DNA from 3 places in the Roseateles sp. P1_C6 genome. Region 2 is predicted to be linked to each of the others. Evidence: riboswitches for the same ligand, from Rfam matches in the RefSeq annotation. Region 2 holds a riboswitch; each other region holds the start of a gene.
What was found. Region 2 has a riboswitch for S-adenosylhomocysteine ahead of ahcY (adenosylhomocysteinase). Riboswitches for the same ligand answer to the same signal wherever they lie in the genome.

Region 1: another riboswitch for S-adenosylhomocysteine. It lies ahead of metH (methionine synthase); the one in region 2 lies ahead of ahcY (adenosylhomocysteinase).
Region 3: another riboswitch for S-adenosylhomocysteine. It lies ahead of AC1D29_RS26785 (MFS transporter); the one in region 2 lies ahead of ahcY (adenosylhomocysteinase).

The regions. Positions count from the first base shown of each region.
Region 1 covers NZ_JBFUAK010000005.1:477,576-482,927, forward strand. Annotated here, with positions in the region: gene AC1D29_RS13560 (glycine zipper 2TM domain-containing protein) at 1-21, opposite strand, end outside; gene metH (methionine synthase) at 134-2,830, opposite strand; S-adenosyl-L-homocysteine riboswitch at 2,851-2,915, opposite strand; gene AC1D29_RS13570 (HD-GYP domain-containing protein) at 3,001-4,203, shown strand; gene AC1D29_RS13575 (GntR family transcriptional regulator) at 4,348-4,695, shown strand; gene AC1D29_RS13580 (ABC transporter ATP-binding protein) at 4,692-5,352, shown strand, end outside.
Region 2 covers NZ_JBFUAK010000010.1:266,725-272,076, reverse strand. Annotated here, with positions in the region: gene metF (methylenetetrahydrofolate reductase [NAD(P)H]) at 38-874, opposite strand; gene AC1D29_RS22480 (TlyA family RNA methyltransferase) at 871-1,617, opposite strand; gene ahcY (adenosylhomocysteinase) at 1,624-3,036, opposite strand; S-adenosyl-L-homocysteine riboswitch at 3,112-3,194, opposite strand; gene AC1D29_RS22470 (AraC family transcriptional regulator) at 3,214-4,119, opposite strand; gene AC1D29_RS22465 (aldo/keto reductase) at 4,277-5,287, shown strand; gene AC1D29_RS22460 (MFS transporter) at 5,277-5,352, opposite strand, start outside.
Region 3 covers NZ_JBFUAK010000014.1:7,316-12,667, forward strand. Annotated here, with positions in the region: gene AC1D29_RS26775 (aminopeptidase P family protein) at 1-721, shown strand, start outside; gene AC1D29_RS26780 (DUF3616 domain-containing protein) at 718-1,641, shown strand; gene AC1D29_RS26785 (MFS transporter) at 1,631-2,815, opposite strand; S-adenosyl-L-homocysteine riboswitch at 2,828-2,911, opposite strand; gene AC1D29_RS26790 (hypothetical protein) at 2,974-4,692, opposite strand; gene AC1D29_RS26795 (efflux RND transporter periplasmic adaptor subunit) at 4,770-5,352, opposite strand, start outside.

The DNA of each region.
Region 1 (5,352 bases), on a different contig from region 2:
GGGGAGTGTGGGGGTCGACATGGGGACTCCGTTGTGTTTGAACGATGACGAAAGGATGCCGCCACCCCGCGGCCCACCCTGTAGGACAAGGCCGCTTCAGTTACAAATGGCCCGCCGCCGCGGGTCGTGCGTATCAGCCGAGCAACGGCGCCAATGCCCGCCGGGCATCGGTCTCGCTCAGGCCGCAGCGGGCGGCCCAGTCAGCGAGCTGGTCGTCGGCTATGCGGCCGACGTTGAAGTAGGCCGCATCGGGGTGGGCCAGGTAGAAGCCGCTGACGCTCGCGGCCGGCGTCATGGCCATGCTGTCGGTCAGGCCCATGCCGATCTCGTCGGGGGCCAGCACACGGAACAGATCGCGCTTGGACAGGTGGTCCGGGCAGGCCGGGTAGCCGGGCGCCGGGCGGATGCCCTGGTATTTCTCGGCGATCAGGGCCTCGTTGGACAAGGCCTCGTCCGCCGCATAGCCCCAGAACTCGCGGCGCACGCGCTCGTGCAGCCATTCGGCGGCGGCCTCGGCCAAGCGGTCGGCCAGGGCCTTCAGCATGATGGCCGAGTAGTCGTCGTGCGTGGCCAGGAAATCGGCTTCCTTCTTGTCCACCCCCAGGCCCGCCGTGACGGCGAACAGGCCGATGTGGTCACCCTGCTCGGCGACGAAGTCGGACAGGCAGCGGTTGGGTCGCTTCACGCCCTCGACAACAGGACGCTCCGACTGCATGCGCAGGCCGTGCCAGACCATGGGTGGCTCGCTGCGGATCGCGATGTCGTCGTCGTTGACCCGCGCGGCCGGGTACAGGCCAAAGACCGCATGCGCATGCAGCCAGCGGCCGTCGATGATCTTCTTCAGCATGGCCTGGGCGTCGGCGAACACCTTGCGCGCCTCGCTGCCGACGACGGCATCGTCGAGGATGGCGGGATACGGTCCGGCCAGGTCCCAGGTCTGGAAGTACGGGCCCCAGTCGATGTAGCGGGCCAGCTCGGCCAGGTCCAGGTTCTTCAGCACGCGGCGGCCGGTGAACTTGGGCGCGGGCGGCACGCGGGCCAGGTCCAGCACCGCCTTGTTGGCACGTGCCTGTTCCAGCGTCACCAGCGGCGTCTGCTTCTTGTTGGCGTGCAGCTCGCGGGTCTTCTCGATGTCGGCCTTCAGCTCGGCGATGTAGGCGGCCGCGCGGTCGTCGCTGAGCAGCTCGGTGCACACGCCCACGGCGCGCGATGCGTCGGGCACGTAGACGACCGGCCCCTCGTAGTGCGGCGAGATCTTGACCGCCGTGTGCACGCGGCTGGTCGTCGCGCCTCCGATCAGCAGCGGCATGTGGCGCGACGCGAAGTAGTCGTCGCGCTGCATCTCGGCCGCCACATGCTGCATCTCTTCCAGGCTGGGCGTGATGAGGCCCGACAGGCCGATGATGTCGGCGCCCTCTTCCTTGGCTTTGCGCAGGATGTCCTGGGCCGGCACCATGACGCCCATGTTGACGACTTCGTAGTTGTTGCACTGCAAGACCACCGTGACGATGTTCTTGCCGATGTCGTGCACGTCGCCCTTGACGGTCGCGATGACGATCTTGCCCTTGGGTTTGGCGTCGCCGCCGCCTTCGATGAGCAGGCGCTTCTCTTCCTCGATGTAGGGCAGCAGGTGGGCCACGGCCTGCTTCATCACGCGGGCGCTCTTGACGACTTGCGGCAGGAACATCTTGCCGGCGCCGAACAGGTCGCCGACGACGTTCATGCCGGCCATCAGCGGGCCTTCGATGACGTGCAGCGGCCGGCCGCCCTTGGCCAGGATGGCCTGCCAGGCTTCCTCGGTGTCTTCGGTGATGAAGTCGGTGATGCCGTGCACCAGCGCGTGCGACAGCCGCTGGTTGACGTCGCCCGCGCGCCAGGCCAGGCGCGCCGAGTCGTCCTTGCCGGCGCTCTTGGCGCGGTCGGCGATCTCGATGAGGCGCTCCCCGGCGTCGGCGCGGCGGTTCAGCACGACGTCTTCCACGCGCTCGCGCAGCTCGGCGTCGAGGTCGTCGTAGACGCCCACCATGCCGGCGTTGACGATGCCCATGTCCATGCCCGCCTGGATGGCGTGGTACAGGAACACGGTGTGGATGGCCTCGCGCACCGGCTCGTTGCCGCGGAAGCTGAACGACACGTTGGACACGCCGCCCGACACCTTGGCGCCGGGCAGGTTCTGCTTGATCCAGCGCGTGGCCTCGATGAAGTCCACCGCGTAGTTGTCGTGCTCCTCGATGCCCGTCGCGATGGCGAAGATGTTGGGGTCGAAGATGATGTCCTCGGCCGGGAACCCGACCTCGTCCACCAGCACCTTGTAGGCGCGCGCGCAGATCTCGGTCTTGCGCGCGAAGGTGTCCGCCTGGCCTTTCTCATCGAAGGCCATCACGACGGCCGCGGCGCCGTAGCGGCGCACCAGCTTGGCCTGGCGGCGGAACTCGGCCTCGCCTTCCTTCAGGCTGATGGAGTTGACGATGCCCTTGCCCTGGATGCATTTCAGGCCGGCCTCGATGACGCTCCACTTGGACGAGTCGATCATGATGGGCACTCGGGCGATCTCGGGCTCGCCGGCGATCAGGTTCAGGAAGCGCACCATGGCCGCCTGGCTGTCCAGCATGGCCTCGTCCATGTTGATGTCGATGACCTGCGCGCCGTTCTCGACCTGCTGGCGCGCGACGGCCAGCGCCTGCTCGAACTGGCCCGCGAGGATCATGCGGGCGAAGGCCTTGGAGCCCGTGACGTTGGTGCGCTCGCCGATGTTGACGAACAGGCTGCCGGCGTCGATGGCGACCGGCTCCAGGCCGGAAAGTTTGAGAGGGGGCGGCGAGATGGTCATCGATGGCGGTCCACGCGGGAGATCGATGAGCGCCGTTTGAAACGATCCGAGCCTGGGGAAACTCCTCGCAGCGCTCCTCGGATGAGCCGGGAATTCTACGCAGGCGGCCCTTCGCCAGCGCTCAAGCTCGGCTTGCAGATGCCGAATGGCCGTACAGAATCAACAGATTCATGCCTGCCGACCTCATCCCCCTGCCCGCCCGCACGCTGCGCCTGGGCATGACGCTGCCCTACAACCTGTTCGACGCCAGCGGCAAGCTGCTGTTCGCGCGCGGCCAGGTGTTGCGTGACTCGCCGCTGGTGCGCAGCCTCGTGGACGGTGGCGCCTTCGTGAACGCCGAGGAGACGGTGGAGTACCAGCGGGCGCTGGCCCACCGCCTCGACACGCTGGTCATGCAGGACGTGCCGCTGTCGGACATCGCCAAGGCCGACACCGGCTTCCGGCTGGACACCCTGGTCCCGAGCAAGGTCGAGCAGGGCCCACGCGAGGCCTGGTCCGACCTGCTGCTGCACACGCATGCGCTGCTGCGCGAGGCCGAGCCGGTCGACTTCAGCACGCGCCTGGTGCAGGTGCGCGACGCCGCGCTGAAGCGCCTGCACTTCCACCCCGATGCGACGCTGCTGCTGCTCATCTTCGAGAGCAGCCAGGAGTTCGGCGACTACAGCGCCCGCCACGCGCTGCTGTCGCTGCTGCTGGCGGATCTCGTCGCCCAGCAGCTGCAGCTCGGCCCCGACCTGCGCGCGGCCTTGCAGGGCGGTGCGCTGACGATGAACTACGGCGCCGGCCCCGCGCATGACCGCCTCGCCAACCAAGTGGACCCGGCGACGCCCGCGCAGCGCCAGGCGCTGGCCGCGCACGGCGACCGCGCCGCCACTCGGCTGGCACAGGTCGGCGTCACCGATGGCACCTGGCTGACGGCGGTGCGGCTGCATCACGAAGCCGGCCCGGGCCCGCTCAGCAGCCGCAGCGATGGCGAGCGGCTGGCGAGGCTGCTGCGCCGCATCGACTTGTTCGGCGCGCGGCTGTCGCCCCGCCGCAGCCGCCAGGCGCTCAGCGGTGCCGCCGCGGCACGCGCCGTCTACCTGGACGAGCTGGGCCAGCCCGACGAGGCCGGCGCCGCGCTGATCAAGACCGTGGGCCTGTATCCACCGGGCAGCATCGTGCGCCTGGCCAATGGCGAGGTCGGCATCGTCTTCAAGCGCGGCTTCAGCGCGACGGAGCCGCTGGTCGCCGCGCTGATCGGCAAGAGCGGCAGCCCGTTGAGCAACCCGGTGCCGCGCGACACGCGGCTGGCCGCGCAGGCCATCGTCGCCAGCCTGGCGCCGGCGGAATTCAGGCTGCGCGTCAACCTGGAGGCGCTGCTCAAGCTCTGAGCGGCGGCTGACGTCACACCGACAGGGCGGCCCACGGGCCGCCCTTGGTCATTTCGGCGCTTGCATTCAGTCGACTGTGCATATATTCTGTGTATACACATTATGCACAGCAGTCTTTTCATCTCGCAGACCGACGCGAGGCCGATGTACCTCCAGATCGTGGAGCAGATCCGCCAGCGCGTCGCCGCCGGGGACTGGCCGGCGGGGCAGGAGCTACCGTCCATCCGCGCGCTGGCCGCCGACCTGCGCGTCAGCGTCATCACCGTCAAGCGCGCCTACCTGGACCTGGAGTCCGAAGGCGTCATCGTCACCCGCCACGGCAAGGGGTCGTTCGTGGCCGACGCGCAAGGCCTGGCCAAGGACATGCGCCTGGCCCAGCTCGACACCCACCTCGCCGCCGCGGGCGAGATCGCCCGCTCGCTCGGCATGACCGAGCCCGAACTCACCGAACGACTGCGCGACGCGCTGAACACCCAGGAACCCGCCCCATGAGCACCAAGGTCATCGAGATGAAAGGCGTGCGCAAGGCGTTCCGCTTCTTCACGCTGGAAGACGTGTCGCTGGACCTCGAACCCGGCCAGATCATGGGCCTGGTGGGCCCCAACGGCGCCGGCAAGAGCACGACGATCCGGCTGCTGATGGGGCTGCTGACCGCAGACGCCGGCGAGATCCGCCTGCTGGGCCACGACATGCCGCGCAGCCAGGCCGCCGCCAAGGCCCTGGTGGGCTTCGTCAGCGACGACATGCGGCTGCTGCCGCAGGCGACGCTGGCCTGGCACATGGACTTTGTCGCGGCCCTCTACGCCGGCTGGGACGCGGCCTACGCCACCCGGCTGCTGAAGCGCTTCGGCCTGCATGCAGGGCAGACGGCCAGAAGCCTGTCCACCGGCGAACAGGCCAAGGCCTTGCTGCTGCTGGCGCTGGCCCGCCGGCCGCGCCTGCTGGTGCTGGACGAACCCACGTCGGGGCTGGACCCGGTCGCCCGCCAGGAACTGCTGACCGAGTTCATGGACGTGCTGCGAGATGACAGCCGCGCCATCCTGTTCTCGTCGCACAACACGGTGGACGTGGAGCGCATCTCTGACCGCATCAGCTTCATCGACCGCGGCCGCGTCGTCGCGTCGGACAACAAGGACGACTTCCTGGAAC
Region 2 (5,352 bases):
CGCTCATTTACATGAGCGGAGCGCCGCCGCGGGCGCGTCAGGCGGCGGTCTTGCCCAGGCGCTTGCAGAGTTCCAGCGCCAGCGCCGATTGGTTCAGCGTGTAGAAGTGCAGGCCCGGCGCGCCGCCAGCGATCAGGCGCTCGCAGAGCTGCGTGACGACATCCAGGCCGAAGGCGCGGATGCTGGCCGTGTCGTCCATGAAGCCTTCCATCTTCATCTGCACCCAGCGCGGGATCTCGATGCCGTCGCGCTGCGCAAACTGGGCGATGCGGCCGTAGTTGTGGAAGGGCATGATGCCCGGCACGATGGGCTGGGTGACGCCCAGCTTGCGCGCCTCGGCGACGAAGTGGAAGTACGCGTCGGCGTTGAAGAAGAACTGCGTGATCGCGCCGTCGGCGCCGGCACTCATCTTGTCGACGAAGTGCTGCAGGTCGCGTGCCGCATAGCGCTGCTGCGGGTGCACCTCGGGGTAGGCGGCCACCTCGATGTGCCAGTCTGGCCCTTGGGTCTCGCGGATGAAGCGCACCAGCTCGGACGCATAGCGGAACTCGCCCGCCGTGGCCGTGCCGCTGGGCAGGTCGCCGCGCAGCGCCACGACGCGGTGGATGTTCTGCGCGCGGTAGGTGGCCAGGATCTCGGCGATGTTCTCGCGCGTGGAGCCCACGCAGCTCAGGTGCGGCGCGGCCTCGAAGCCGGCCGCGGCGATGTCCATCACGGCGGAGAGCGTCTTGTCGCGCGTGGAGCCGCCGGCGCCGTAGGTGACGCTGAAGTACTGCGGCGACAGGGTGCCGAGGTCTTGGACGACGGTCTTGAGCTTCTCGACGCCGACCGGCGTGTTGGGCGGGAAAAATTCGAAGGAAACAGGGGTGCTCATCGGGAGGCCCACAAGAAGAATTCGCGGTTGCCATCACCGCCGGTGATGGGGCTGTCGAAGTAGTCCAGCACCTTGAGGCCCAGGGCCGTGCAGGCCAGGCGCACGCGGGCTTCCAGTCGCGGGTAGTCGGCCTCGTCCTTGACGAGACCGCCCTTGCCCAGGGCTTGTGGCCCCAGTTCGAACTGCGGCTTGATGAGCACGAGCAGGTGGCCGTGCACTTCAAGCCAGGGCAGCAACTCCGGGAGGCTGCCGATCATGGAAATGAAACTCAGGTCGCCGACGATCAGCGTGAAGCCGCCCGTCGGTGCGTGCTGGCGCAGCACGGCCAGCTCGCGCACATGCACGCCTTCCAGCGCCGACACGCGCGCGTCGGCCTGCAGCCGCGCATGCAGCTGGCCATGGCCCACGTCCACGCCGACGACGTGCCGCGCACCATGCGCCAGCAGGCAGTCGGTGAAGCCGCCGGTGCTCTGGCCCACGTCCAGCACGATCTGGCTGGCGGGGTCGAAGCCGGTGTGCTTGAGCGCGCCTTCCAGCTTCAGCCCGCCGCGCGACACGTAGCGCAGCTCCGCATCGTCGGTGACGCGCAGCTGCGCCGTCTCGGGCAGGTCCTCGCCAGCCTTCTTCAGCGCGGCCCAGCCGGTGGGCGAGGCCCATTCGGCAGCGCCGTTCGAGATCAGGCGCTGCGCGACCGAACGGGTCGGCGCAAGGCCCTGGGCGACGAGGAGCTGGTCAGCGCGCATGTCAGGTCAGTAGCGGTACGCGTCGGGCTTGTAGGGACCAGCCTTGTTGACGCCGATGTAGGCCGCCTGCTCCTCGGTCAGCTCGGTCAGCTGCGCGTTCAGCGTGGTCAGCTGCAGGCGCGCGACCTTCTCGTCCAGGTGCTTGGGCAGCACGTAGACCTGGCCGACGGCGTAGTTGTCCTTGTGCGCGTACAGCTCGATCTGGGCGATCGTCTGGTTCGCGAACGAGGAGCTCATCACGTAGCTCGGGTGGCCCGTGCCGCAGCCCAGGTTCACCAGGCGGCCCTTGGCCAAGAGGATGATCCGCTTGCCGTCCGGGAAGATGACGTGGTCGACCTGCGGCTTGATCTCTTCCCACTCGTACTTCTCGAGCGCGGCGACCTCGATCTCGTTGTCGAAGTGGCCGATGTTGCAGACGATGGCGTTGTTCTTCATCGCCAGCATGTGCTCGTGGCGGATGACGTTCTTGTTGCCGGTCGTCGTCACGAAAATGTCGGCCTTGTCCTGGGCGTACTCCATCGTCACGACGCGGTAGCCTTCCATCGCCGCCTGCAGCGCGCAGATGGGGTCGATCTCGGTCACCCAGACCTGGGCCGACAGCGCGCGCAGCGCCTGCGCCGAGCCCTTGCCCACGTCGCCGTAGCCGGCCACGACGGCGATCTTGCCGGCCACCATCACGTCGGTCGCGCGCTTGATGCCGTCCACCAGCGACTCACGGCAGCCGTACAGGTTGTCGAACTTGCTCTTGGTGACCGAGTCGTTGACGTTGATGGCGCGGAACAGCAGCGTGCCCTTGGCCGACATTTCCTTCAGGCGGTGCACGCCCGTGGTCGTCTCTTCCGTCACGCCGATGATCTCGGCGCTCTTGCGGGTGTACCAGGTGCCGTCCTCAGCAACCTTCTTCTTGATCGCCGCGAACAGGATGCGCTCTTCCTCGCTGCCGGGGTTGGCCAGCACGGAGAGGTCCTTCTCGGCCTTCTGGCCCAGGTGCATCAGCAGCGTTGCGTCGCCGCCGTCGTCCAGGATCATGTTGGGGCCTTCGCCCGCCGCGCCCTTATCCGCGAATTCGAAGATGCGGTGCGTGTAGTCCCAGTAGTCTTCCAGCGTCTCGCCCTTGTAGGCGAACACGGGTGTGCCGACGGCGGCCAGCGCGGCGGCAGCGTGGTCTTGCGTCGAGAAGATGTTGCACGACGCCCAGCGCACTTCCGCGCCGAGAGCCTGCAGCGTCTCGACCAGCACGGCCGTCTGGATGGTCATGTGCAGCGAGCCGGTGACGCGCGCGCCCTTCAGCGGCTGGCTCTCGGCGTATTCCTTGCGGATGGCCATCAACGCCGGCATCTCGTGCTCGGCGATCTTGATCTCTTTGCGACCCCAGTCGGCCAGCGACAGGTCCTTGACGATGTGGTTCGTGGTGCTCATGCAGGGCTCCTTCAAGCGAATGAAGCCGCTGGCGGTCGTGCGAGGGGATCAAACCTCACCCAGGCACGGATGGCCAGCGGGTGAGCGCGGTTGCAGGGGGGGTGAAATCTCCGAGCCTGGCCTCAAAAGGTGCTGAGGTTGCAACGCTCCTCGGAAGACGCGCATTCTAGGCGCAGGTCAGCCGGTGCTGGCACGCAGAAGTGAGATGTCCTCACGCGGCGGCGTGCCGAAGAGGCGCCGGTACTCGCGGCTGAACTGCGACGGGCTCTCGTAGCCCACCCGGTGCGCGGCGCTGGCGGCGTCCAGGCCGTCGCCCAGCATCAGCTTGCGGGCCTGCTGCAGCCTCAGCGTCTTCTGGAACTGCAGCGGCGACAGGGCGGTCAGCTGCTTGAAGCGCAGGTGCAGCGTCGACGGGCTCATGTGCGCGATCTCCGCCAGCTCCTCGATGCGCAGTGGCTCGGCAAAGCGGCGCGACAGCTGTTCGACGACGCGACCGACACGCCGCGTGACGCCGTCGGTGTGGGTCAGCGTGCGCAGGCGCGGGCCCAGCGGCCCGGTCAGCACGCGATACAGGATCTCGCGCTGCAGCAGCGGTGCCAGCGTCTTCAGGTCCTGCGGGTGGTCCAGCAACTGCAGCAGCCGCAGCGCCGCGTCCAGCAGCGGCGCGGTGACGGGTGCGACCTGCAGGCCGGCCGCGCCGTCGTCCGCCTGCGTCGGCGTGTCGCTGTCAAGCAGCAGTTCGGCCAGCGCCTGGGTCTCGCAACTCAGGCGCAGGCAGACGTAGGGCTTGGCGGGGCTGGCCTCCATGACCTGGCCGCGCGGCAGCATGGTCATCGGCACGAGCAGGCATTGCATCGCGTCGTACTGCACGACGGCGTCACCGACCCGGGCCTGCTTGCGGCCCTGCAGCACAAGGACGAGGCCGGGCTCGTAGACGGCCGGCACCGGCTGGGCCGGGGCGCTGGCGCGGATCAGCCGCAGCCAGGGCAGGGCGGTGCCGTGCAGGCCGTCGCTGCCGGCACGAGCCAGCGCCAGTGCAATCGCGCGTTCGCGCAGGGCCAGCAGGTCGTCGTCTTGGGGCATGCGGCCCATTGTGCAAAGGCTGACGCGGGTTTTGTGTAACGCCGGGCATGGCCTCGGAGGATCAGGCAAGCATGCCCCAGCTTTGTGCTGGGCGAAGCGGGGTGGGGATTCCTAAGCTCTCGTCATCCCGTTGATGATTCATTCAAGGAGTTCCGCGATGACCACCACCCCCTCTCAACACCTGCCGCGCCGCCGCCTGGGCACCCACGGCCCCGAGGTCTCGGCCCTGGGCCTGGGCTGCATGGGCATGTCCGATTTCTATGGCCCGGCCGACGACGCGCAGTCGCTGGCCGTGCTGCACCATGCGCTGGACATCGGCATCAACTTCCTCGACACGGCCGACATGTACGGCGTGGGTGCCAACGAGCGCCTGCTGGGCCAGCTGCTGGCGCTGCGGCGCGATGACGTCGTGCTGGCGACCAAGTTCGGCAACGTGCGCGCGCCGGACGGCGCGGTGCTGCGCATCGACGGCAGCCCGGCCTATGTGCGTGAAGCCTGCGACGCCAGCCTGCGGCGCCTGGGCGTCGAGCACATCGATCTCTATTACCAGCACCGCGTCGACAAGAACGTGCCCATCGAGGACACGGTCGGCGCGATGGCCGGGCTGGTGAAGGCCGGCAAGGTCAAGCACCTGGGTTTGTCGGAGGCCTCGGCGGCGACGATTCGCCGCGCCCACGCCGTGCACCCCATCGCCGCGGTGCAGACCGAGTATTCGCTGTGGAGTCGCGATGTCGAAGCCGAGGTGCTGCCGACCTGCCGCGAGCTGGGCATTGCGCTGGTGCCGTACAGCCCGCTGGGCCGCGGCTTCCTGACCGGCGCGATCCGCTCGGCCGAGCAGCTGGCGCCCGACGACCGCCGCCGCATCCACCCGCGCTTCCAGGGCGAGAACCTGGACCACAACTTGGCGCTGGCCGACGCGCTGCGGGCGCTGGCCGAGGAGTGGAGCTACACGCCCGCCCAGCTGGCGCTGGCCTGGCTGCTGGACCAGGGCGACGACATCATCCCCATCCCGGGCACGCGCAGCATCACGCGGCTCGACGAGAACGCGTTGGCGGCGCATGTCCGTTTCGACGACGGCCGGCGCGAGCGCATCCAGGCGCTGCTGGCCGCCCATGCGGTGGCCGGCACGCGCTACCCTGCGGCGCAGATGGGCGCGCTCAACGTGTGATGGCGGGGCTGCGGTAGGCCCAGAAACGCGGCAGGCCAAAGCCTGTCGCGACGACGCCCACCAGG
Region 3 (5,352 bases), on a different contig from region 2:
CTCCTTCTCGACGATCGCCGGCTGGATGCCCAACGGTGCCCTGCCCCACTACCGCGCCACGCCCGAGTCGTTCGCGCAGATCGAGGGCAATGGCCTGCTGCTGATCGACTCCGGCGGGCAGTACCTGGGCGGCACGACCGACATCACGCGCGTCTGGCCCATCGGCACGGTGAATGCGGCGCAGAAGCGCGACTACACGCTGGTGCTCAAGGGCACGCTGGCGCTGTCGCGCACGCGCTTTCCGCGCGGCACGCTGAGCCCCATGCTGGACGCGATCGCCCGCGCGCCGCTGTGGGAGCACGGCCTGGACTACGGCCACGGCACCGGCCACGGCGTGGGCTACTTCCTGAACGTGCATGAAGGCCCGCAGAGCATCAGCAAGGCCATCGCCGAGCCGGCCATGGCCATGGAGCCCGGCATGATCACGTCCATCGAGCCGGGCCTGTACCGGCCGGGCCAGTGGGGCGTGCGCATCGAGAACCTGGTGCTCAACGTCGCCATCGACACGCCCGAGAACAACGCCTTTGGCGAGATGCTGGCGTTCGAGACGCTGACGCTGTGCCCCATCGACACTCGCTGCATCGACTTGAGCCTGATGCGTGCCGACGAGATCGCCTGGCTGAACGACTACCACGCCACTGTGCGCGAGCGGCTGCAGCCTCTGGTGAGCGGCCCGGCGCTGGCCTGGCTGCTGGCACGCACCGAACCGTTGGTCGCATGACGCGGCTGGCCGCGCTGCTGCTCTGTGCGGCCGGTGCGGCGGGTGCGCAGACGCGCTACGACGGGCTTTGCGACGCGTCCGCGGCCGTCGCGTTGGACGCGCGTCATTTCATCGTGGCGGACGACGAGCACAACCGGCTGGCCATCTACAAACGCGGCGAGCCGGCGATGGTCGGCCAGGTCGAGCTGGACCCGTTCCTGAAGGCCAAGAAGGAGTCTGACCTCGAAGGCTCGGCCCAGGTCGGCTCGCGCATCTACTGGATCGCCTCGCACGCGCGCAACAGCGCGGGCAAGGTCCGTGAGGACCGGCACCGCTTCTTCGCGACCGAGATCGACGGCACGACGGTCGCGCCCGTCGGCAAGCCCTACACCGCGCTGCTGGCCGACCTGCTGGCCACGGCGGCGCTCGCACCCCTGAAACTGGCCGACGCGGCCCTGCTGGCGGCCGAGGCCGACGGCGGCCTCAACATCGAAGGCCTGGCCGCCGCGCCCGATGGCAGCCTGCTGATCGCACTGCGCAACCCCATCCCGCAGAGCAAGGCCATCGTCATTCCGCTGCTGAACCCGGCCGAGCTGGTCGACGGCCAGGGCCCGGCGCGCTTTGGCACGGTCATCCGCCTGGACCTGGGCGGCCGTGGCGTGCGCTCCATCGAGCGCGTCGGCAGCGGCTACCTGATCGCCGCCGGGCCGCCGGCCGACGTGGGTACGTTCGCGCTGTTCCGCTGGAGCGGCAAGGCGGCCGACGCGCCCACGCCCGTCAAGGCCGAGCTGGGCACGCTGCGGCCGGAGGCGCTGTTCGCCTGGCCCGATGGGCAGGTGACGCTGCTCAGCGATGACGGCGGCGTCATGGTGGGCAAAAAGGCCTGCAAGGACGCCGCACCGGCCAAGCGCTCGTTCCGCGCGCTGGACGTCAGGCCTTAGCCGGCGCCGTCGGGTAGCGCCACACCAGCGCCGCGCTGGCCAGCAGCATCAGCAGCACGCCGGCAAACAACGGCGCCGCGCTGTCGGCCCGGCCCATGAACGGCGCCACGACTTGCGTGCCCAGCGCGCCGGCCGCCAGCAAGGCCAGGATCAACATCGCCGTGGCCCGCCCCATCTGCGCCGGCGGCAGCGCCAGCGCGTCGCCGAAGGTGGCCGGCCCACGGATGGCCAGCGCGCCGCAGAAGCAGAACCAGTAGCCCACCACGGCCGCATAAGGCAGCGGCCCCGATACCAGCGACGCCAGCAGCGCAAGCGAGCAGGCGACCACCTGCACCGCGTTGCCCAGGTGCACAACGCGCGCATGGCCCAGCCGTGCCGCCAGCCGGCCCGACTGCGTGGCGCCCAGCATGAAGGCGCCGACGCCGATGACCTGCTGCAGCGCGAAAGCCCCCGATCCCAGCCCCAGCGAGTGCTGCAGCAGCTGCGGCGAGCTGGCCAGGAAGGTCAGCAAGGCGCCGATGCACAGCGCATGCGACAACGCCAGGCGCAGGAAGCGCGGGTTGCGCGCGATGTCCAGGTAGCTGGCGTGGTGCGCCATGTCCAGCCCGGGCAGGCGGCGTGGTGCGATCTTGACGACCCAGGGCAGCACGAGCAGCGACAACGCCATCAGCACCCAGAAGGTGCCGCGCCAGTCCACCACGTGCAGCAGCGCGGCGCCGATGACCGGACCGGCCGCGGGCACGATGGCCTCGACCATGGAGATGGCCGCGATGCCACGCACGACGTCGGCGTCAGCCAGCGTCGCGCGCACGACGCTGGGCGCCACGATGGTGGCCGCAGCCGCCGCCACCCCTTGCAGCAGGCGCATGAGCAGCAGCGTCTCGATGTTGGGCGCCAGCGCGCAGCCCACGCTGGTCAGCGCCAGCAGCACCAGGCCCACCTCCATGCAGCGCCGCGGGCCCAGGCGGTTCAACAGCTCGCCCCACAGCAGCTGCGCGCCCGCCAGCCCGGCCAGGTAGACGGCCACGGTGGCCTGGGCGAGCGGCACGCTGATGCCAAGGCCAGTCTGCAGCGCCGGCACGGCGGGCAGGTAGAGGTCCATCGCGGCCATGCTGACGCCGGTGACGAAGGCCAGCGGCAGGATGGTGCGTATGGAGGCGGAACTTGAATGCATGGACAACCCTTTTCACAAAGGGCGCCCTTGAACCAGCGTCGCCACCGAGCGTGGCGGAGGCCCCCAAGGCCTTCCGTCGCAGCACCCCTCGGCAGGACGGCACCGCGGGGCTCAAGCCCGGCGCGGCGCGAGGCGGATTCTACGGACCGACGCGAACGTCAGCGCCCTGGTTGGAGCGACGCGTCGGCCGCGGCAAAGCTGGCTGCCAGCTGCGTCTTCACGCCCGCCAGCTCGGCCGCGGGCCGGCCCTGGGCCTGCAGCGCCTGCAGCAGCCCGCGCAGTGCCCAGCCGCTGGTGGGGTGCTCGGCCAGGTCGGCGCGAAAGCTCTGCTCGGCCTGGGCCCAGCGCTGCGCCTTGAGCTGCAGGTCGCCCAGCGCCAGCCGCGAGCCGGCGGCCAGCATCGGCGGCTCCATGCGGTCGACGAACTTCGCGGCCGCGACGCCTTCGGCCTGCAGCTGCAGCGCCGCGTCGGCACGCCCTTCGGCCAGCGCGACCTCGGCCGCCAAACGGGCCTTGGCCACCTGGGCCAGGCCGCGCAGCGTCTTCTCCCTGAAATCGTCACGGGCGTTCTCGCTGATCAGCCGGTCCGCGACGGGCGCGAGCTGCGCCAACGCCTGCTGCGCGTCGGCCAGGCGCCCGGTGCGCGCGAAGGCCACGCCGCGCGCCTGCTGGCCCAGCACGGTCGCCACGCCCAGGCCACCGCTGGGCATGGGCTCAGCCAGCACGTCCTCCCATCGCTCCAGCCGCATCAGCGTCAGCACCGGCCGGCTGCGCAGGTATTCGCCGGAGGGGTGGGTCCAGCTCGCGGCATGCTCGGCGGCGGCGCGCGCGTTGGCCAGGGCCACATCGCCGCGGCCCTGCATCAACGCGGCAAACCACAGGTAGGACCGGTTGTGCATGCGCCAGTCTTTGCCGACGCTGAAGCCCTGGCGCTCCAGCTCGGCTTCACGGGCGTCGTCCAGCGCCAGCGCGCGTTCGTTGACGGCCGCCGCCTCACCGTACCGCCCCAGCAAGCCGAAGGTGTGCGAGGGCATGTGCACCAGGTGGGGCGACTGCGGCGCCAAGCCGCCCAGGCGCTCGGCGGCCCCGACGGCGCGGCTGGCCTGGGTGGGTGTGTCCACCGCGTGGATCAGGTAGTGGTTCACGCCGGTGTGCCGCGGGTGGCGGGCCACGACCGCTTCCAGCCGCGCGGCCAAGTCGCCGACGCGGCCGCGGGGCTGGCCCGTGTCGTCGTCCCACCAGTCACCGCGCGTGGCGACCAACTCGGCCTCGGCCCACAGGGACAGCAGGTCAGGGTCGCCGGGCGCGCGGTCGGCCAGCGCATGCAGGCGGTCGGCGTAGGCCAAGTCCAGCGGGTCGGCGCGCTTGCCGGAAGTCTGGCCGCAGACGGGCGCGCTCAGCACGGCGACTTCCGCGCGCTGGCTGGCATGCGCATAGCGCAGCGCCATCGCGGCGATCAGCTCGCGCTCGCGCGGGCTGGCGTTCTCGCGCAGGTGCACGGCCAGGTCCACGTAGCGCCGGGCTTCGGTCAGGTCGCCACGGTCCGGCGCGTTGATGTTGGGGCCCAGCTGCCAGGCCACACCCCAGGCGCACATCGCGCAGCCGGGGTCGGCTGCCAGCGCGGCCTTGAACATGCGCACGGCTTCGTTCTCGTTGAAGGCATAGGCCTGCGCCACGCCCTGGCCGAACAGCCGGCGAGCTTCGTCGACGCGCGTCGTCGGCGCGAAGTCGACGCTGCCATAGCCCTCCAGCCGCGGCGCACGGGCGCTGCGGTCCACCTGCAGCGGCAGCCCCGAGCAGGACGCCAGCACGCACAGCGACACCAGGCTCAAGCGCCAAGAAGACCGAAGGGCGCGACCGGAAAAAGGCAGGGGCATGCAGGGCTCCGCAGCAGAGGAACGACGGGTTAGCCTAAAGGCGGCCGCGACGGCCCGCCACCGGTCATGCCATCAAGTCAGAGGAACCTGACCTTGCAGCGCACGCCCGCCGGGATCTCGCCGGTCGGGTTGGGCAGCTCCAGCCGCACGCCGAAGGAGCCACTGGCCGAATCGAACACGCTGTCGACGACCTTGATCTGCGCGCGCCACACGCCCTTGAGCGGCGACTCCGGCGTGATCTCGGCGGCGCGGCCGGCCTTGATCTGGCCCATCAGGCCCACCGGCAGCACGACCTCCACACGCAGCGGGTTGGTCTGCGCCATCTTCAGGATGGGGCGGGAGCCTTCGCCCGTGAAGGCCAGCTCGCCCGGGTTCTGCAGCCGGTCGGTGACGACACCGTTGAAGGGGGCCCGCAGCGCCCGCTGCCGGAGCACGGCGTTCAGCCGCTGCGACTCGATGCCGGCCAGGCGGCGGTTGTCGACGGCCAGCGCCAGCTCGGCCTCGGCGACGCGCAGCTCGGCCTGGGCCTCGTCGCGGTCCTGGGCGGTGATGTAGTTCTGCTCGCGCAAGTCCTCACGGCGGCGGAACTTCTCGCGCGCGTAGTCGGCGCGGGCGCGGGCCACGCGCAGCTCGGATTCGGACTCGGCGCGCTGCTGGGCG